Regions from separate parts of the Micropepsis pineolensis genome, predicted to be linked through region 2. Evidence: riboswitches for the same ligand, from Rfam matches in the RefSeq annotation. Region 2 holds a riboswitch; each other region holds the start of a gene.
What was found. A riboswitch is a leader RNA that binds a small molecule or an ion and turns the genes downstream of it on or off. The one in region 2 is predicted to bind cobalamin.
Positions count from the first base shown of each region.

Region 1: it holds a riboswitch for cobalamin, as region 2 does, so the genes downstream of both, ACZ5RI_RS07925 (ribonucleoside-diphosphate reductase subunit alpha) here and ACZ5RI_RS00090 (TonB-dependent receptor plug domain-containing protein) in region 2, are expected to answer to the same signal.
Region 3: it holds a riboswitch for cobalamin, as region 2 does, so the genes downstream of both, ACZ5RI_RS12945 (FecCD family ABC transporter permease) here and ACZ5RI_RS00090 (TonB-dependent receptor plug domain-containing protein) in region 2, are expected to answer to the same signal.

Region 1 covers NZ_AP042408.1:1,771,371-1,777,436, reverse strand. Annotated here, with positions in the region: gene ACZ5RI_RS07945 (MerR family transcriptional regulator) at 1-139, opposite strand, end outside; gene ACZ5RI_RS07940 (cation efflux transmembrane domain-containing protein) at 208-813, shown strand; gene ACZ5RI_RS07935 (hypothetical protein) at 1,038-1,688, opposite strand; gene ACZ5RI_RS07930 (flavodoxin) at 1,690-2,364, opposite strand; cobalamin riboswitch at 2,685-2,901, shown strand; gene ACZ5RI_RS07925 (ribonucleoside-diphosphate reductase subunit alpha) at 3,015-4,853, shown strand; gene ACZ5RI_RS07920 (ribonucleotide-diphosphate reductase subunit beta) at 4,895-5,968, shown strand.
Region 2 covers NZ_AP042408.1:23,040-29,105, forward strand. Annotated here, with positions in the region: gene ACZ5RI_RS00080 (ATP-binding protein) at 1-1,020, opposite strand, end outside; gene ACZ5RI_RS00085 (class I adenylate-forming enzyme family protein) at 1,103-2,821, opposite strand; cobalamin riboswitch at 2,951-3,123, shown strand; gene ACZ5RI_RS00090 (TonB-dependent receptor plug domain-containing protein) at 3,268-5,202, shown strand; gene ACZ5RI_RS00095 (CheR family methyltransferase) at 5,320-6,066, opposite strand, start outside.
Region 3 covers NZ_AP042408.1:2,889,698-2,895,763, reverse strand. Annotated here, with positions in the region: gene ACZ5RI_RS12955 (aspartyl protease family protein) at 1-1,318, opposite strand, end outside; gene ACZ5RI_RS12950 (ABC transporter substrate-binding protein) at 1,404-2,264, shown strand; cobalamin riboswitch at 2,234-2,439, shown strand; gene ACZ5RI_RS12945 (FecCD family ABC transporter permease) at 2,509-3,525, shown strand; gene ACZ5RI_RS12940 (ABC transporter ATP-binding protein) at 3,522-4,289, shown strand; gene ppk2 (polyphosphate kinase 2) at 4,338-5,099, shown strand; gene ACZ5RI_RS12930 (bacteriohemerythrin) at 5,278-5,700, shown strand; tRNA gene ACZ5RI_RS12925 (tRNA-Arg) at 5,733-5,809, opposite strand; gene ACZ5RI_RS12920 (hypothetical protein) at 5,868-6,066, opposite strand, start outside.

The DNA.
Region 1 (6,066 bases), 1.7 Mb from region 2:
GGCTTTGATCATAGACCCGATAATTGCCGGCACTGCGCAACGGTGCGGGCAGCAGATCCATCTTTTCATAATAACGGATGGTCTCGACTTTGGTGCCGGTGACACGCGCCAGATCGCCGATACGAAATGTTTCACCCATGCCGGTTGACCCTGTAGTGACTACAGGGTTTAAATAGGCTGTCCTGTTGCGTTTTGTCGAGGAAAAACATGGCCTGTTGTCACGAATGCACCACACCACAGCCCGCACACAACGCGCAGTGGCAGCGGGTGCTGTGGATTGCGCTTATCGTTAATGGCGGTTTCTTTCTGGCCGAAATCATCGCTGGCATAGCGGCTGGATCGAGTGCGCTGCAGGCCGATGCACTCGACTTTTTCGGCGATGCGGTCAATTACGCCCTCAGCCTGGGCGTGGCGGGGATGGCACTGAAATGGCGATCACGCGCCGCAATGGTCAAGGGTGCCACCATGCTGATCTTTGCGCTGTGGGTACTGGCCAGCACACTGTGGCATCTGTTCCACGCAACCATACCGCAGGCGGGGGTTATGGGCGGCGTTGGTCTGGCGGCCCTTGTCGCCAATGGCGGTGTAGCCGTGATGCTCTATCGCTTCCGCCGTGGCGATGCCAACCGGCGCTCGGTCTGGATCTGCTCGCGCAACGACGCCATCGGCAATCTGGCCGTGATGCTGGCCGCGCTGGGCGTATTCGGCACCGGCACCGGCTGGCCCGATGCCATCGTCGCGGCCATCATGGGCGGTCTGGGGCTGTGGGGCGGCATCCAGATCATGCGTCAGGCCCATGCTGAAGAGCGATAGAGGGCGGTACAATTTTAAAAAAGCATCATTCAGGCGTATGCGCCAATTTATTCAAACAGATAGCGTGGCAACAACAACGTCGTGAGACACAAACTAGCGGAATAAACTCCTGCACGATGATGTGTTTCTCATATGTGATTACAACATCAATCTGAAGCACCCGAAACATAAAATATTTCATCCGGAAAAAAGGGGGGGTACGCCATAGCAACTTTTTTGCCCCCCTATCTACGCAACCTTTTTGAAACCTGATAGGCAGCAAAGACACCAACACTGATAATCGCGACATAGCGTATGAAATACCCAAAGGTGTCACGATCAAAATCCCAATAATCAAAACTAAACAATCCCAAAAGTTTGTAGGGAATGTCTCGCTCAAAAAAGGCATAAACACCAAAGACGATAAACAAAAACGCCACAGAACACAGAACTAAACGACTGAGGCGACCAAGCGGAGGAATCCTAAAGGTCTTGCAGATCGTTGCTGTCACCATTCGCCAATTAAGTCCCAGATGCAATGATGCCAGGATTAGCACCCAATACGCAGCCATGGCATGGACGTGACGATCTAATATTGCCACTTTAACATGCAAATATGGAAAAAGGTCGTGCGAATTCGCCAGCCCGCTGGCGATGAGCAGAAGCGAAGTAGCCAGCAGCAGCAGATTAAGCGTTGTCGTAAAAACGCGACGCGGGGGCATTGCCCCCTTTCTGATAGATGCATACCAGCGTCGCGAAATAAGGTTGTGAACTAATGCAAACGCAACAAAAGCCGTACCAATGGCTTCATGAACTAGATTGCCAGTAAGTTGATATGCAAACGCAAACAACAATAGTGCAACAAGACAAAGATCGAGAGACAGTCTTGCACGCATACTATCGCGTTGTAGCGAGTTTAAACCCGCGCACCCATGCATCAATTTCAAGACCGGCATCCGCACTGCGTGCATAACCACCAGATCCGCCGCGCAGCGCTAGGCCATCGAGGATCTTCGCTTTGGGATACCGTGCGCGGATGTCATCTGGTCCGCGACCGAGACGACTGCCTTCGTGGGTACAAAACGGCAAAATGGTCTTACCGGACAAATCGTGGTGATCCATGAAGGTAAACAACGCCATCGGCAAAGTTCCCCACCAATTGGGATAACCGATGAACACGGTGCTGTACGGACCAGTGTTTGCAACGTCACTCGCCAGTTTGGGGCGAGCATTCGTCCGTTGTTCCTCTTTCGCCACCTCGGTGGTTTCGCGGTAGTCTGCAGGATAACTGTTTACGGTGCGAATCTCGACGATGTCTCCACCTACCAGCCCATGAATATGCTGCGCCACCACACGGGTGTTCCCGGTACGGGAAAAATAAACAATCAGCGTCTTTGCGGGCTTTGGGGTGGTTTGTGCGTGCGATACTTGCGGCAACATGGATGCAAGCCCACCAACCAGCAAGCCTGCTGCTGTCTCTTTTAAAATCTTACGCCGAGACGTTTCCACGGATGACGGAGCGTTAGCATCCGTAAGATTGGCGCTTTTTTCTGTGTCGTTATGTTCTGCCATGCCACAATTCCTTATGCTTATTCAGTTCAATGTACCGCCGCATAAACTTCCATAAATATAGAGCACGACTGATCATGCGATTAGCCTATGTATCCGGCAAACTCCTATGAATGGGCCTCATAAATTCCAGACGTTAAACCTGACGCGTGAGAAGTATGATTAGCAACATCACGCTGTCATTATATGATCTTGCACTGCCGCTTATGGAAAGCGAAGCGGGCATCTGGCGTGCCCGGCGCACCGCACAGCGGAAAAGTGGCGTCAAGAATATTCTTTTTAGTTAGAACAAATATACTCCTTGACCATAACGGCTACGGTTAACATTATCTTGTGGCTACGGTTCCTCGGATTTCAACATCTAGTTAAAATTTGAGGCGAAGAGGGAAGCCGGTGAAAGCCCGGCGCTGCCCCCGCAACTGTCAGCGGCGTGGTCCGATCACAGCAGTCACTGGCGCCTGAGGTGCCGGGAAGGCCAGATCGGACGCCTTAAAGCGCCCGCGGATGAGCCAGGAGACCTGCCGAAAGCACCAGTATTCGTCCTTGGGCGGGGTGTCCCGATGGGGCGCGAAAGCTGCAGATGGCGCAAAGCCGTTTGCCGTCGCGCATCTGTCTGCCCGCTATTATTGAGCCGTTGGAGGGGAGAAGCCGTTATGACCGTTCATGTCAGCCCGATTGAGGCCGCAGCCGTTGCCGGTGGGGGCAAGCCCGTGCCGGAGGATTTGTGCCTTGACCACAGTCGAGATGCCCGGCTGACCGATTTCGGCAAGGCAACCCTGATCGACCGCTATCAGTTACCCGGCGAGAGTATTCAGCACATGTTCGCCCGCGTTGCCTGTGCCTATGCCGATGATACCGCGCACGCCCAGCGGCTGTACGATGCGATTTCGCAGTTGTGGTTCATGCCCGCCACCCCGGTCTTAAGTAATGGCGGCACCAGCCGCGGATTACCGATTTCCTGCTTCCTCAACGCGGTGCCCGATACGCTGGACGGCATTGTCGATACCTGGAACGAGAATGTGAAGCTCGCCTCCAACGGTGGCGGCATTGGCACCTATTGGGGCGGGGTGCGGTCGATCGGCGAAAGCGTCAAGGGCTGCGGCGAAACATCCGGCATCATTCCGTTCATCCGCGTGATGGACAGCCTGACACTGGCGATTTCACAAGGCTCGCTCCGGCGCGGTTCGGCGGCGGTGTATCTTGACGTCTATCACCCCGAGATCGAGGAATTTCTCGAAATCCGTACATCATCGGGGGATTTCAACCGCAAAAGCCTCAACCTGCATCACGGTGTTGCCATCACTGATGAATTCATGGAAGCGGTGCGCAATGATGCGCCCTTCTCCTTACGCAGCCCCAAGACCGGCGCCCCCTTGCGGCAGGTCAACGCCCGCCAGTTATGGCAGCGCATTCTGGAAACCCGCCTGCGCACCGGCGAACCCTATCTTCTCTATATCGACACGGTGAACCGCGCCCTGCCCGAGCATCACAAGGCGCTGGGCCTGAAGGTGCGTTCGTCTAATCTGTGCGCCGAAATCGTGCTGCCATCGGGTGAAGACCATCTGGGCAATATGCGCACGGCGGTGTGCTGCCTGTCGTCGCTCAACATTGAAACCTGGGATGAATGGTCCACCGTTCCGGGCTTTGTTGAAGATGTGCTGCGCTTCCTCGACAATGTTTTAAGTGACTTTATCGCCAACGCCCCACCCGCCATGGCCAATGCCGCCTATGCCGCGCTGCGCGAACGATCGGTCGGCCTTGGCGTGATGGGCTTTCATTCGTTTCTGCAAAGCCGTGGCATTGCCTTTGAAAGCGCCCTGGCCAAATCCTGGAACTTAAAAATCTTCCGTAAGTTACGCGCGGAAGCCGATGCGGCGTCCCACACGCTGGCCGAAGAACGCGGCCCCTGCCCCGATGCCGCAGAACAGGGCGTGATGGAGCGCTTCTCGCACAAGATCGCCATTGCCCCCACCGCATCGATCAGCATCATCTGCGGTGGCACCAGCGCCTGTGTTGAACCCATTCCGGCCAATATTTATACGCATAAAACACTGTCGGGGTCGTTCTCGGTCTATAACCCGCACCTAAAGCGCATACTGGCCGAACGCGGCGCTGATACGCCGGTGGTGTGGCAATCGATCATCGCCGCCGAAGGCTCGGTTCAGCATCTGGAGTGTCTGTCGGCGGATGAAAAGATCACCTTTCGCACCGCGTTTGAAATTGATCAGCGCTGGATCATTGAACTGGCCGCCGACCGCGCGCCGTTCATCTGCCAAAGCCAGTCGATCAATCTGTTCATCCCGAGCGATGTCCCTAAATGGGATCTGCATATGCTGCACTGGACGGCGTGGGAAAAGGGCCTCAAAAGCCTGTATTACTGCCGCTCAAAATCCCTGCAGCGCGCGGCGTTTGCCGGGGAAACGCAGGCTGCTGTCAAGGTTGATGTCGAAACAGGCCCCACCAACTATGACGAATGCCTGGCCTGCCAGTAAACGGCCTTTCAGTAACAAACGATACGCATACGGATTTGAACATGAGTGATATTCTGAACATCAACCCGATGGATCTGATCGGCACCGGCCGGGTTGGTCTGTTGCAAACCTCTGGCACCTATAATGTTGACCGCTACCCGTGGGCCTATGCCTACTGGAAAAAACAGCAGCAGATCCACTGGATGGGCGAGGAAGTGCCGTTGGGCGAAGATGTCAAAGACTGGGCATCAGACCGGGTATCGGATACCGAACGCAATCTGCTGACCCAGATTTTCCGCTTCTTCACCCAGTCGGATGTTGAGGTCGGCGACAATTATATGAAGCGCTATCTGCCGATTTTCCAGCCGCTGGAAATTCAGATGATGCTGGCCGCCTTCACCAATATGGAGACGGTGCATATCGACGCCTATGCCCTGCTGCTCAAAACGCTGGGCATGCCGCAGGTCGAATTTGAAGCCTTCCGCGACTACAGCGCCATGCGCGATAAAGCCGATTATATGCATACCTTCGGCGTTGATACCGTGGCCGATGTATCCCGTACGCTGGCGATGTTTGGCGGCTTCACCGAAGGCATGGCGCTGTTCGCCAGCTTTGCCATGCTGCTCAACTTCCCGCGCTTCAACAAGATGAAGGGCATGGGCCAGATCGTCACCTGGTCGGTGCGCGATGAAAGCCTGCATTGCGAAGGCATCACGCAACTGTTTCACGCCTGGAATGCCGAAACCGGCGCACTGACCAAAACCGTGCGTGATGACATTCTGGACGTTGCCAAAACCATGGTCGGGCTGGAAGAAAAATTCGTTGATCTGGCGTTTGAACTTGGCCCGGTTGAAGGCATGGGACCGAAAGATATTCAGGCCTATGTCCGCTACATTGCCGACTGGCGGCTGACCCAGCTCAAACTGCCGGTGCTGTTCGGCCATTTCCGCGCCACCGACACCGGTTATGAACAGATCAAACCGCACCCGCTACCCTGGCTGGTCGAAATTCTGAACGGCGTCGAGCACGCCAATTTCTTTGAACAGCGCGCCACCGAATATTCCAAGGCTTCCAGTCTGGGCAACTGGGAAGGTGCCGATGGCGTCTGGGCCGAATTCGACAAGCGCAAGGGCTGACCCCGCATTACAAAAATGAAAGCCCGCCGGATGAATAAATCAATCCCGGCGGGCTTTTCTTTGCCGGGGTCATGCTGTTATGTCCTGCACGCTTTGCC
Region 2 (6,066 bases):
CAGCGTCTCGGCCCCACGGCCCGCACCCGGCGCGCGTTTTAAGCTGATATCGACACGCCCGCCCTCGCGGCCATATTTGATGGCATTATGGATCAGGTTCTGGGCCAGTTGCATCAACTCGTCCCGCTCACCCACCACATCCGGCAAACCGGGTTCGACATCGACCGACACCGTCATGGCTTCAGCCCGGGCCAAAGGTTCCAGCGCGGCGACGGCATCGCGCACCAGCCGTTCGACTGCCACACCGCCCTGCGGGGTGACATGCTCGTTCATCTCGATCCGCGACAGCGACAGCAGATCCTCGATGAGGCGGCGCATCCGCGTCGCCTCGACTAACATAATGTCGAGGAAAGTATCCCGCGCTTCGACATCGTCGCGCGCCGGCCCTTTGAGGGTTTCAATGAAGCCGGTCACCGCCGCCAGCGGCGTACGCAGTTCGTGGCTGGCATTGGCGACAAAATCAACCCGGGTCTGCTCGGCCCGCTTCAACGCGGTCAGATCATGCAGCAGCAGCACAATCGCCGCGGGATCAAGCCCAACCATGGCGGCATGGGCCTGAAAATAACGCTCCACAGGGACACGGATGGAAAATTCGACCAGAACCGGTTCGCCGGTGCGTGCAGTGCGCGCCAGCGCTTCAAGCACGCTGGGCATCCGCAGCAGCGCCGAGACATGCTTATGCTCGACCGTGGTACCGACAATCTCACGCATGGCCCGGTTGGCGAACAGCGCCTTGCCGCCCAGATCAACCAGCAGCATGGGGTCAGGCAGGCGCTCAAACAGATTGCGCACCAGCGGCGGCAGTTCCGGCTTAGCGGGCTTGATGGTCTCCAGCAAGCGGCCACGGGCGCCACGGCGCAGGGCGGTCCCCGCCGCCAGTGCGGCCAGCCCGGCCAGCCCGCCCCACAGCAAGGCCCACGCACCACACAGCCCCGCCAACCCCGCGCTGACCACAAGCCCAACGCCCAGGTGAATGAAGCCCTGGGAGGCCTTACTGCGCCATGCGGTATCTGCCTTCATATGCCAACCCTATGTTCATAAATTTTAAAATTCACTCTAATAGGGACGATATGCGACAGGAAAGCGACGCCATTCGCATTTGTTACGAAGTTTCTGCGGTTTGTTCGAGCAGGCTTTTCAAACCACTGCGGGTGAGCTTGCCAGCGGCATTGCGGGGCAGCCCGGATGAAAACACGATTTTTACAGGCACCTTGAAGGCTGCCAGCCGTTCCGCCGCATAGGCTTTCAGCAACCCGGCACTGGCAGACGCCCCCTGGCGCAGCACCACCACGGCAGCGGGTACCTCGCCCAGCTTCGGGTCGGGCAGCGCAAGCAAAGCCGCCTCACGCACCGCCGGATGGCTGGCGAGCACAGCTTCAACCTCGCCGCAGAAGATATTTTCGCCGCCGCGAATCAGCATGTCCTTGGTGCGCCCAACAATGGTGCAGAAACCTTCGGCATCAATGCGGGCCAGATCGCCGGTGCGGACCCAGCCATCGACAAAGGTTACGGCACTTTCCTCTGGCCGCTGCCAATAGCCCATGGCGACGTTCGGCCCATAGGCCCACAGCTCGCCCACCGTATCCGACGGCAGCACGTGGCCCGCCGCATCGGTCACCTTGATCGCGCAGGTCGGCGGCGGCAAACCGCAGGAGGCCGGATGGTCAAGATATTCGCGACCCGAATGACCAATACAAAGCGAAGCAGTCTCGGTCATGCCCCAGCCACTGCCGGGCACCGCAGGGGCGAAGACCCGGGCAATCTCGCCCGCCAGCGCCGGGGCAAACGGTGCCCCGCCATAACTGATCAGCCGCAACGATGTCAGGTCATAACTCTGGCGCGCCGGATGATCGAGCATGGCGCGGGCAATCGCCGGCACACCCCATAAATGGCTGACGCGCTCGGCTTCGATCAGCGCGAAGGCTGCTTCGGTATCCCATTTGGGCATCAGCACCAGCCGCGCCCCGCTATGCAGCGCCGGAATCATCACGGCGCAGGCCCCTATGACATGGAACAGTGGCACCGTTAGCAGCATGCTGCGCTGGGGCTGACACAGGAAATCGGCATCCGGCAGCGCCCCGCCTTCGCAAAGACGGGTGCGAGCCAGCGTATAGGCCATCGCCATAATCGTATCGAGCAGGTTACTCTGGCTGCACAGCACCCCGCGCGGCCGCGATGCCGTGCCCGAGGTGTAGAAGATGGCCGCAGCGCTGTCGGGTTCCAGCGGTGGCGGCACCTGTGGGTGCCGTGGCAGCATATGCCAGCGGCCCGCCGGACCGATCACCGCTTCCAGCTGGCTGACGCCTGCCCCCCCTCGCGATGCGCCGCACACCCAGACATGATCCAGACCAGGCTGCGCAGGCAGGCGACCGAGCCGTGTGTCATCGACAATGGCAAACTCAGCCCCACTATCGGCCAGCGCCGCCGCCAGTTCGGCCTCGGTCCACCAGGCATTAAGCGGCACGACCAGCGCCCCGGTCTGCAGGATGGCAAAAAACGCCACCGGCCATTCGGGCAGATTGCGCATGGCCAACCCGACGCGCTGGCCGGGGACCACCCCATGGGCTTTGAGGTCGGCAGCCAACGCCTGAACTGCGCGAAGAAATGCGTCGTAGGTGACCCTCGTCGCATCATAAATCAGAAATTCCCGCGCGCCGAAACGTTCCGCCCGCGCCAGCAAGGCTGGCACCGTGGCGGGCGCACATTTCCACACCCGCAAGGCGCGATTACCCTGCTGAACGGTCTCGATCTCAAAACAGGACCCCGGCCGGGTCAGCGCGGCATCCGCCGCCGCCCGAGACCATATTTTGCCATGCATCATGGCCCGCAGCTATTCCTTAATGGCACAAGGGCCATTATCCACGCTTGTTGCCGCGGGGGCAACAGATGCCTGAAATCGTGCACAGGCAACGGCTTAAACGTTGACGGTACCGCCGCTTTCGGCTTTGTAGACAGCCATCAGACGTAAGGTTTTGGGAACACGCACATCAAACGTGGCTGCCCCCGCAACTGTCGTCGGCAAGAGACGCCAACACGCCACTGAAGCCATATGCGCTTTGGGAAGGCTGGTGCTCTCGTTCGCAGCCGGCTAGCCAGGAGACCTGCCTTGCGTCGTCGTCCAGTTTTCGGCCGGGGTGTGCCGGAAATTAGCGGTTCTATCCGTCGCGGCGACAACGTGTATGAGTCGCTGCCGCGGAACATTCTGGCCATTCGAAGGATCAGGCTGAACCGCCACCGGCTCTTGGGATCTATTCCAGGAGAAATTTTATGCCTACATCCCGTTTAACGACAATCCTGCTTGGCACCACCACCGCGCTGATCGCCGCGTTTGGCACCTGCATGGCCCCAGCGGCCGCACAGGAGGTTGAGACCGTGGTGGTTTCTGCCACCCGCACGACCCAGCCGCTGGCCAAAACCGGCACCACGGTCACGGTCATTGATGCCGCCGATCTCGACGCCCGCCAGAGTGTCAGCCTGACCGACGCCTTGAGCGACGTGCCCGGCCTCAGCATCAACCGCACCGGTGGCGCGGGGCAGACCACTACGGTCTATTTGCGCGGTGCAGACAGCGGCCAGACCCTGACACTGATCGACGGAATCCGTCTCAACGACCCCAGTGACTCGTCGGGCAGTGCCAATTATGGCGATCTGTTCCTCAACAATATCGACCGCATCGAAGTTATGCGCGGCGCCAACTCGACCCTGTATGGCAGCAATGCCATGGCCGGTGTCATCAACATCATCACCAAGCGCGGTGGCGACACCGCCCTGACCGCCAGTGCGGAAGCTGGCACCTTTGATAGCTGGCGCGTCAATGTGGCGGCAAATGGGACTGCCGGGGCCACGGAATTCGGTGTCGCGGCCAATGATTATGCCACCAAGGGCATTTCAGCCGCGGCTGGCCAGCACGAAGCGGACGGCACGGCCAACCAGTCGCTCAATATCAACACCCGCACCCACCTGAGTGATACGATCAGCGTTGATGTCATCGGCTATTACGATCACGCCCACACCAAGTATGACGATGGCTACGACGCGAGCTACAATCTGGCTGACTCTGCCACCTATGAAACCCACAGCCTCTACAGCGGCTATGTCGGCATCAACCAGACGGCGCTGGATGGCATTCTGACCAACCGGCTGGCGCTGATCGCGTCCTCGTCCAAGCGCGATTTCTTTGATTCCGCTTACGACACCATCCACCACAACTATGCCTATGACGGTGGGGCGTTCCGCGTTGAATATCAGGGCGTGGCCAAGATCGACGACAGCACCGAGCTGTCCTTCGGGGCCGAAAGCGAAACAACCTATCTCGATAATGATACCTTCTCGTCTTATGCCGCCGCCGATCATATCGCCGGGCACAAGCGCACCACGTCGGGCTATGGCCAACTGCAGAAGACTCTGTTCGACCAGCTGACGCTGACCGTAGGTGCGCGCACCGACAATGATGACGAGTTCGGCAGCCACACCTCGGTCAAGGTCGCGGCGGCCTGGCAGATTCCGGAGCTCGATGCCACCCTGCATGCCAATTACGGCGACGGATTTAAATCGCCGACGCTCTATCAGCTCTATTCGGCCTATTCCAACCCGATTGATGCCCTGAAACCCGAATCCGCCCGCACGTGGGAAATCGGCGCCGACAAGAATTTCTTCGATGGCCGGCTGCACGCCTCGCTGACCTACTTCTGGCGTCATACCAGCAATCAGATTGACTGGCAGAACTGCTACAGCGCGTCTGATGCCCCCGGTTGCTCGCAGCGGCTGCAACAGTATGGCTATTACGTCAATATCGACCGTACCAAGGCCAATGGCATTGAAGCGGCGGTGGACACCCACCTGACCGATACGCTGACGCTGTCGGCCAACTACACCTATATGAACGCCACCGACCGCGACACCGGCCTTGATCTGGCCCGTCGTCCGCATTATCTGGCCAACGCCAATCTGCGCTGGCAGGCCACCGAAGAACTCGGCCTCGGCGTGGCGATGAACTATCTCGGTCAGCGCTTTAATGCCGCCAGTGAAACCACCAAGCTGGGTGCCAAGGAGAAGGTTGATTTGTTCGCCGATTACAATATCGACGCGCACTGGCAGATCTACGGCCGTATTGAAAATCTGTTCAATGACCGCACTCAGGCGGTGACCGATTACGGCGTAGAAGGTCTGGGTGCCAGCATCGGCGTGCGCGCGCGGCTCTAAGGCAACGAGCGCAAAAGTATAGACAGTTTGCGCGCAAAGGCGCGATCAAACAAAAAAACAGAGCGACGGGCCGATCGCATATGACCAGCCGTCGCTCTAATCGCCCATCAAAGCTGGTCAGCTCCGCCGGGCATACACGCCGGGGGCTGATCGGCAAATATTGTGGAAACCGGTCATGGGTGGCACCATTTCGGTGCTGCCCGTCACCAACACCCCATCAGGGGCCATCTGCCCGGCGATTTTCGCCAGCACGTCGCAGCGGCACGGCAGATCGAAATACATCAGCACATGCCGACAAAAAACGATGTCGAGACGGCCAAGCCAGTCGAACCCATCACACAAATTAAAAATACGAAACGTCACCAGATCGCGTAAATCCGCATGAACCTGCCAGCCATCCTCGGCCGCGTCGAAATATTTCTGTAAATGACGCGGCGTCAGGCCGCGTTCAATTTCTGCTGCACTGTAGTGCCCTGCCGCCGCCTGCTCGACCGCCGGGGCCGACAGATCACTGGCGATCAGTTCGATATGCCAGCCCGCCGCGAGCAGACCGAAATCAGCCAGCATGATGGCGATGGAATAGACTTCCTGACCACTGGCGCAAGCCGCACTCCAGATCCGCAAGGTTTTATCCGATGCCCGTTTGGCAATCAGGCCAGGCAAGGTCTGATCTCTGAGCGCCCAGAACACTTCGGCATCGCGAAAAAATGCGGTGTCGCTGACGACAAAGGCTTCGAGCACCGCCGACGACAAGCCCGGCCCGGCATCGGGCAGATGCAGATCGTCGATCAGGGCCGCAAACGAGTGAAAACCAAAACGCCGCGCCACCAGCGCCAGACGATTGCTGACAAATTCCGGCGGCAA
Region 3 (6,066 bases), 580 kb from region 2:
TATGCGTCGCCCGCAAATTGTTGCGTTCGGCAAAGGGTTTGTTGACGGTCAGTTCTGAGCGCGATCCGGTGTCGATATCAAAGGTGGCGGGAATACCTTCAAAGCTGCCTTTAATTTGCGGGACGCGTTCATTGAGTATGAAGGGAATTTCGGTTCCGGCCTCTTTGGCATCAAACTTGGCCGGATCAATCAGGGTGAGCTTGCCCGCCATATAATCAATGCGGGTAACAAAGCGGCGAAAGGTTTCATAGCCGATCATGCCCGGCATCGGGATGCCTTCCACATGCGCCATGGCATCAAGCGGCAGGATGAAAATCTGTTGGTTGTGGATTGTGGCGTCACCGACGTCTATACGGTCGGCATGGCTGATACCGCCCTCCATAATACCCTCACCGGCTCCGCCGCCCGGTATGGTGCCTTCGGTTTTCAAGCCCAGCCCGGCGGCGGTTTTCGGCGTCACCAGATTCAAACCGCCGGTATCAAAAATGGCGGTAATCGGTTTGCCGTTAAATTTTGCCGTGCCATAGATGTGATTGTTGACCAGCGTGAAGGGCACGGTGGTTTCTGTGGCCCCACCGACAATCGTAAAATCCGCCACCTGCATTTTGGGTGGGGCATAATCCGTCTGCTTTTGCGCAGGCAGGAACCGCGCCTTGGTCAGTGTCTGGGTGATAAGGTATTTCTCACCCTTGCCGGTATCCGTGGTGATTTTCGTTGGTATTTTGTATCCGCTGACGGCGCTGTAGGCGCTAAAGCGCGAGATGTTCGTATCGGCAGCGTGTTTTTCCACCACTTTGGCCAGCTGATGGCTGGTGGCATCAAACCAGGCGTCAAAAGGTTTTCCGTTTTTGGGCGTTACCGTCAGAACGGTATAGTTTTTTCCGTCTTCTGTTTTTTGCACAGCGGTAATGATGGCGCCGCCCCGATCCGTCCGCCACCATGTATTGCTGTCGCGATACGCCTGATTGACAGCCAGTTGTTTGTACTCTTCGGTATCCTGTGTGGTCACAACCCCTGAGGTGTCCTGATCCCAGGGGCTGCGTCCGTCAAACCCGCTATTCTCTTTTATCGCGCCAAGCACCATCCGGGTCACATTCCATCCCTGCACGCTGTCGGTCTGTATCGTGACGGTGCCGGTCATACCAAAGGCGGTCAGGGCATAATCGGTCTGTAACGTTGGTTTGCCCTTGGGGGGCTGACCAACTGCGGCCTTGTTGGCGGTCAGAATTTGTGCCACCGATGGGGCGGCTTGCGCGCCACAGGTCAGGGAACCGGCAAGCAACAGGCCTGTCAGTACGCTCGTGAGAAATCTTTGCATGGGCTCCACTTTTCCGTTTATCCGGTATCGAAAGTTAGGACGGCATCGCGTGTATCGCAATATTTCAAAGCTATGCGTGCTTTGCATGGCTCTGCTGGCCGGGGGCATCGCTGTATCACTAGATGCGGCGGCGGGGCCGTACAGACGCATCGTTTCGACGAATCTTTGTGCCGACGAGTATGTTTTCCGGCTGGTGCCGCGCGATCATATCGCCGCTTTGTCCTATGAAGCGACCGATCGCCATCCGCAGGTCTCGACCATCGCCGACAAGGCGGCCGGTATCCGCACCATTCACCCTTCGGCGGAAACTATTCTGGCGCTGAAACCCGATCTGGTCGTGATGTACGCCGGAACCAATCAACGCTTACGCGCCACGCTGAAACAGTTGCATATCGACGTGCTGGATGTGCCATGGGCCGACAGTCTGGCCGATATCCGCAGCGCCACCATGATGCTGGGCGACAGCTTGGGCAATCCGGCAGCGGCCAAGGCCCTGCTGGCGGCGATGGATGCCAAACTGGCGGCGGCCCGGGCGGCTGCCCCGCACGGTCGGGTTCGGGCCATTCTCTATCAGCCCAATGGCTATGCCCGCGTGTCGGGTTATGCCGATGAAATCCTTGCCATTGCCGGGGGCGATGATATGGCCCCCGCGCTGCTGAAAGGGGCCCGCGGGACCTTGCCGGTCGAGACGGTTGTTGCCGCGGCACCCGATTTGCTCATTCTGGGTGGGGAAAGCGAGGTAGGCAGTGCGCTGGCCTATCGTGTGCTGCATCATCCGGCCCTGCAAACCCTGCAAGGGCGCAGCCTGATGCGGTTCCAGCGCCTGCCCGAGCTGTTGTGCGCCGGTCCCTGGGCAGCCGATGCTGTCACTTCCTTTACCACGCTGGTCAATGATGCGGCCGCGCTGCGGGCGGCAAGGCTTGCGCCGCCTGCGTCGGGGCATTAGAAGGGCTTCAGGATGCCGAGCAGGGAACGCGGATCATAGACGCGGCTGCCCCCGCAACTGTCGGCGGCACTGTTGTTTTTGAGCCACTGGCTTTCGTGCTGGGAAGGCTCAGAAGTGGGTCCGTTACGGGCCGGCCGCTTAAAGCCAGGAGACCTGACGGTATCTGTCGTCCACTGCCAGGGCCGGGGTGCGCCTTGCCGGAGAAGTCGCAGGTTTTGCGACGGCGGCGACGTTGGAAGGTCGCATGTCGAAACTGTTTGCCGTTTATCCGCAAAAATATCGCGTCTTACCCATAACCCTGGTGCTGGCTGTTATGGCGCTGGCAGGCTTGCTGCTGTCGCTTCTGGTGGGGCCCGCAGGCTTTGGCCCCAAGGTACTGATCGCCGGGCTGATCAACGGGGTGGGGCCTGCGGGCATCATTGCCCGTGAAATCCGCCTGCCACGGGCGCTGCTTGGGTTGGTGGTCGGGGCGGCACTTGGTGGCTCCGGCGCGGCGCTGCAGGGGCTGTTCCGCAATCCGCTGGCCGAGCCGGGCGTCACCGGCGTTACCGCCACCGCCGGGCTGGGCGCTGTGATCGCACTCTATTTCGGATTGGCGGCGTTAAACCCGTTTCTGCTGCCCGCGCTGGCCATTGCCGGGGCGCTGCTGGCGGCGGTGATCCTGTTCTTTTTATCGCGGGCCGGGGCCAGTGATGTGGCACTGGTGCTGGCGGGGGTAGCGGTGTCGAGCTTTGCCGCCGCGCTGACCGCGCTGGCGCTCAGCCTGTCGCCCAATCCCTATGCCATCAGCGAGATGGTGCTGTGGCTGATGGGGTCATTGAAAGACCGTACACTGATTGATCTGGCCTATGCTGCGCCGCTGGTTCTGATCGGGCTGCTGCTGCTGGCATCTGCCGCGCGCGGGCTTGAGGCGTTGATTTTGGGCGAAGAAGCCGCCGCCAGTCTGGGTGTTGATGTGGCATCGGTGCGCCGCCGCGTGGTGTTGGGTGTGGCGCTGGCCACCGGGGCGGCAACGGCCGCGGCCGGGGCGGTTGGTTTCGTTGGTTTGGTGGTGCCGCATCTGTTGCGGCCCCTGTGCGGCTATTCCCCCGCCCGTCTGATCCTGCCTTCGGCGCTGGGCGGGGCGGTGCTGGTTTGTCTGGCCGACGTGGCCGCGCGTCTGATCCTGCCCGACGGGCAACTGATGCTGGGCGTGGTAACCGCGATGATCGGTGCGCCGTTCTTTTTCTGGCTGGTTTTCCGGCTCCGGGGGCAGTCATGAGTAGGATCGTTTTTGCTGCGGCCGAGGTGCGCTTTGGGTCCCAGCCGGTGCTGCGCGGGATCTCGGCAGATTTTGAAGCTGGTACCCTGACCGGTATTATCGGTCCCAATGGCGCCGGAAAAACCACGCTGTTGCGGGCTGCGCTGGGATTGGTGCCACTGGCCGGTGGCACGGTTCGGGTGCTGGATAAGCCGCTGCCAGCCTGGCGGCGCACGGCGCTGGCGCGTTATCTGGCCTATCTGCCGCAAGGCGGGGCGACGGTGTGGCCGGTAACGGCACGCGAGGTGGTGATGCTGGGCCGGATGCCCTATCACCCGCGCCTTAACCGCCTGACGGCGGCGGATCTGGCGGCGGTGGATCTGGCGCTGGCGCGGGCTGATGCCACGGCTTTTGCCGCGCGGCGCATGGATGCCTTGTCGGCGGGCGAACGCGCGCGGGTGCTTTTAGCCAGGGCGCTGGCCACCGGGGCCGATATTTTGCTGGCCGACGAACCGGCAGCGTTTCTGGACCCGGCCCATCAGTTTGCCCTGATCGAGCTGTTGCAGGCCGAGGCAGCCCGTGGCGTTGCCGTGGCGGTTACCTTGCACGATCTGACGCTGGCGCGGCGCTGCGACCGGCTGATTGTCCTTCAAAACGGGCAGGTGGCGGCCAGTGGCGGCCCCGATGTGCTGGATGATGCCGTATTGGCCCGGGTGTTTGGCTTGTCGGCGCGGCGGGCCGTGGCGGCGGATGGCACCGCCTTGGTTGAGTTTAATCGAAATTAAAGCTATCCCGGTAGGCTTCACGCAAGCCTGCAACATATCGGGGTAGTGATGGGTAAGAAAGACAAAGCGGTTTACGAGGATCTGCTGCGGTCGTTGCAGGTCGAGCTGGTCAAGCTGCAACGCTATCTGATCCTGGAAGGCTCCCGCGTGCTGGTGATTTTCGAGGGGCGTGACGGGGCCGGTAAGGATGGCACCATCATGCGCCTGATCGAGCATATGAGCCCGCGCGATACCCGCATTCACGCCCCGGGCAAACCGTCCGGCCGCGAACAGACCGAATGGTATTATCAGCGTTTTGTGCCCTATCTGCCGGCCGGTGGCGAATTCGTCGTCTTTAACCGCTCCTGGTACAATCGTGCCGGTGTCGAACGGGTGATGGGCTTTTGCCGGGCCGATCAGGTCAAGGATTTCTTTGAAACCGTGGTGCCGTTTGAAAAGCTGCTGGTGCATGACGGCATCTTTTTGCGCAAATATTATCTCGATATCGACAGTGACGAACAGAAAAAGCGCCTGAGTGCCCGCAGTGAAGACCCGCTAAAGCAGTGGAAGATCTCGCCGGTAGACGAGGCCGCGACGAAGAACTGGAAAGCCTATTCGCTGGCCCGTAACGAGATGCTGGCCCGCACCAGCCATCCCGCGGCGCCCTGGCACGTTGTGCAGGCCAACGACAAGAAGACCGCACGCATTGAAATCATTCGCGATTTGCTGGCCGGGTTCGATTACCCTGAAAAAGATAAGGGATTAGTCGCGCCAGATCGTGATGTGGTCTTTGCCTGGTCAGAAAAGAAGAAATCTGCATTGGCCCCGTAACTATAGGGCTGCAGTTGTTTGCCTTGATTAAGGCATAATTTTAGTAAAATATTTAATATGTAGTTGGTGTCTGCTTATGTGAAAGTATGCAACTGGGCGTGTGCAAATTTGTACATGTATTCAAGTTGCCTATCTGTCATATGCACTGAAGTATCATGTCCATTAATTGGTAGGTGAAATGATTATTTTCCCTTGGACGAGCGATTACTGTGTTGGTGTTCCCCAGTTTGATCAGGAGCATATGCAACTGGTTGAGCTGACCAATAAACTATACGCATCTATTCTTGACGGTAGCACGGTTAATGTTGCGTCATCGGTTATTGATGGTCTGATCAGTTATGCCGATCATCATCTTAAGCATGAAGAGCGGGTGATGGCCGAGACCGGCTATCCCCATATTGACCGCCACATAGCGCAGCATATCTGGTTCGCCGGGCGCATCCGGGCCTTTCAGCAGGAAGGCGTCGACAAGGCCGGGACACTGGCCATGATCGATGTGGCGCGCGAGCTGTCGCTTTTTCTCAAAAGCTGGCTGTCTGGCCATCTGTGCAGCGAGGATCGTGAGCTGGGGCATTTTCTCAACGCCCGCGGCATCCACTGATCCGCACGCAAAGCGGGCAGTGGGTGAGAAAATGGTGACCCCGGCGTGGTTCGAACACGCGGCCTACGGTTTAGGAAACCGCCGCTCTATCCGGCTGAGCTACGGGGTCGTACAACCAAATCAATAGCTTAAGTATATATTATGTCAAGTCGTTCCTCGGTCGTTCCTCAGTTCCGTTCCCCGCGCGTTCCGGCCGCCGTTTTCTGGCGAAGGTGGACGACCTTTTGCGCACGCGAAACGCGGTCGCGTGTATAGCGCGAAGCCATCGCCACGTCAGCCCAGCCGCCGGCGGCTTGAATGTCTAGCGACGTAATGCCCTGGATGGAGCCTGCCTCGGTTGCGCCTCCTGCGCGCATGTCCATTGAC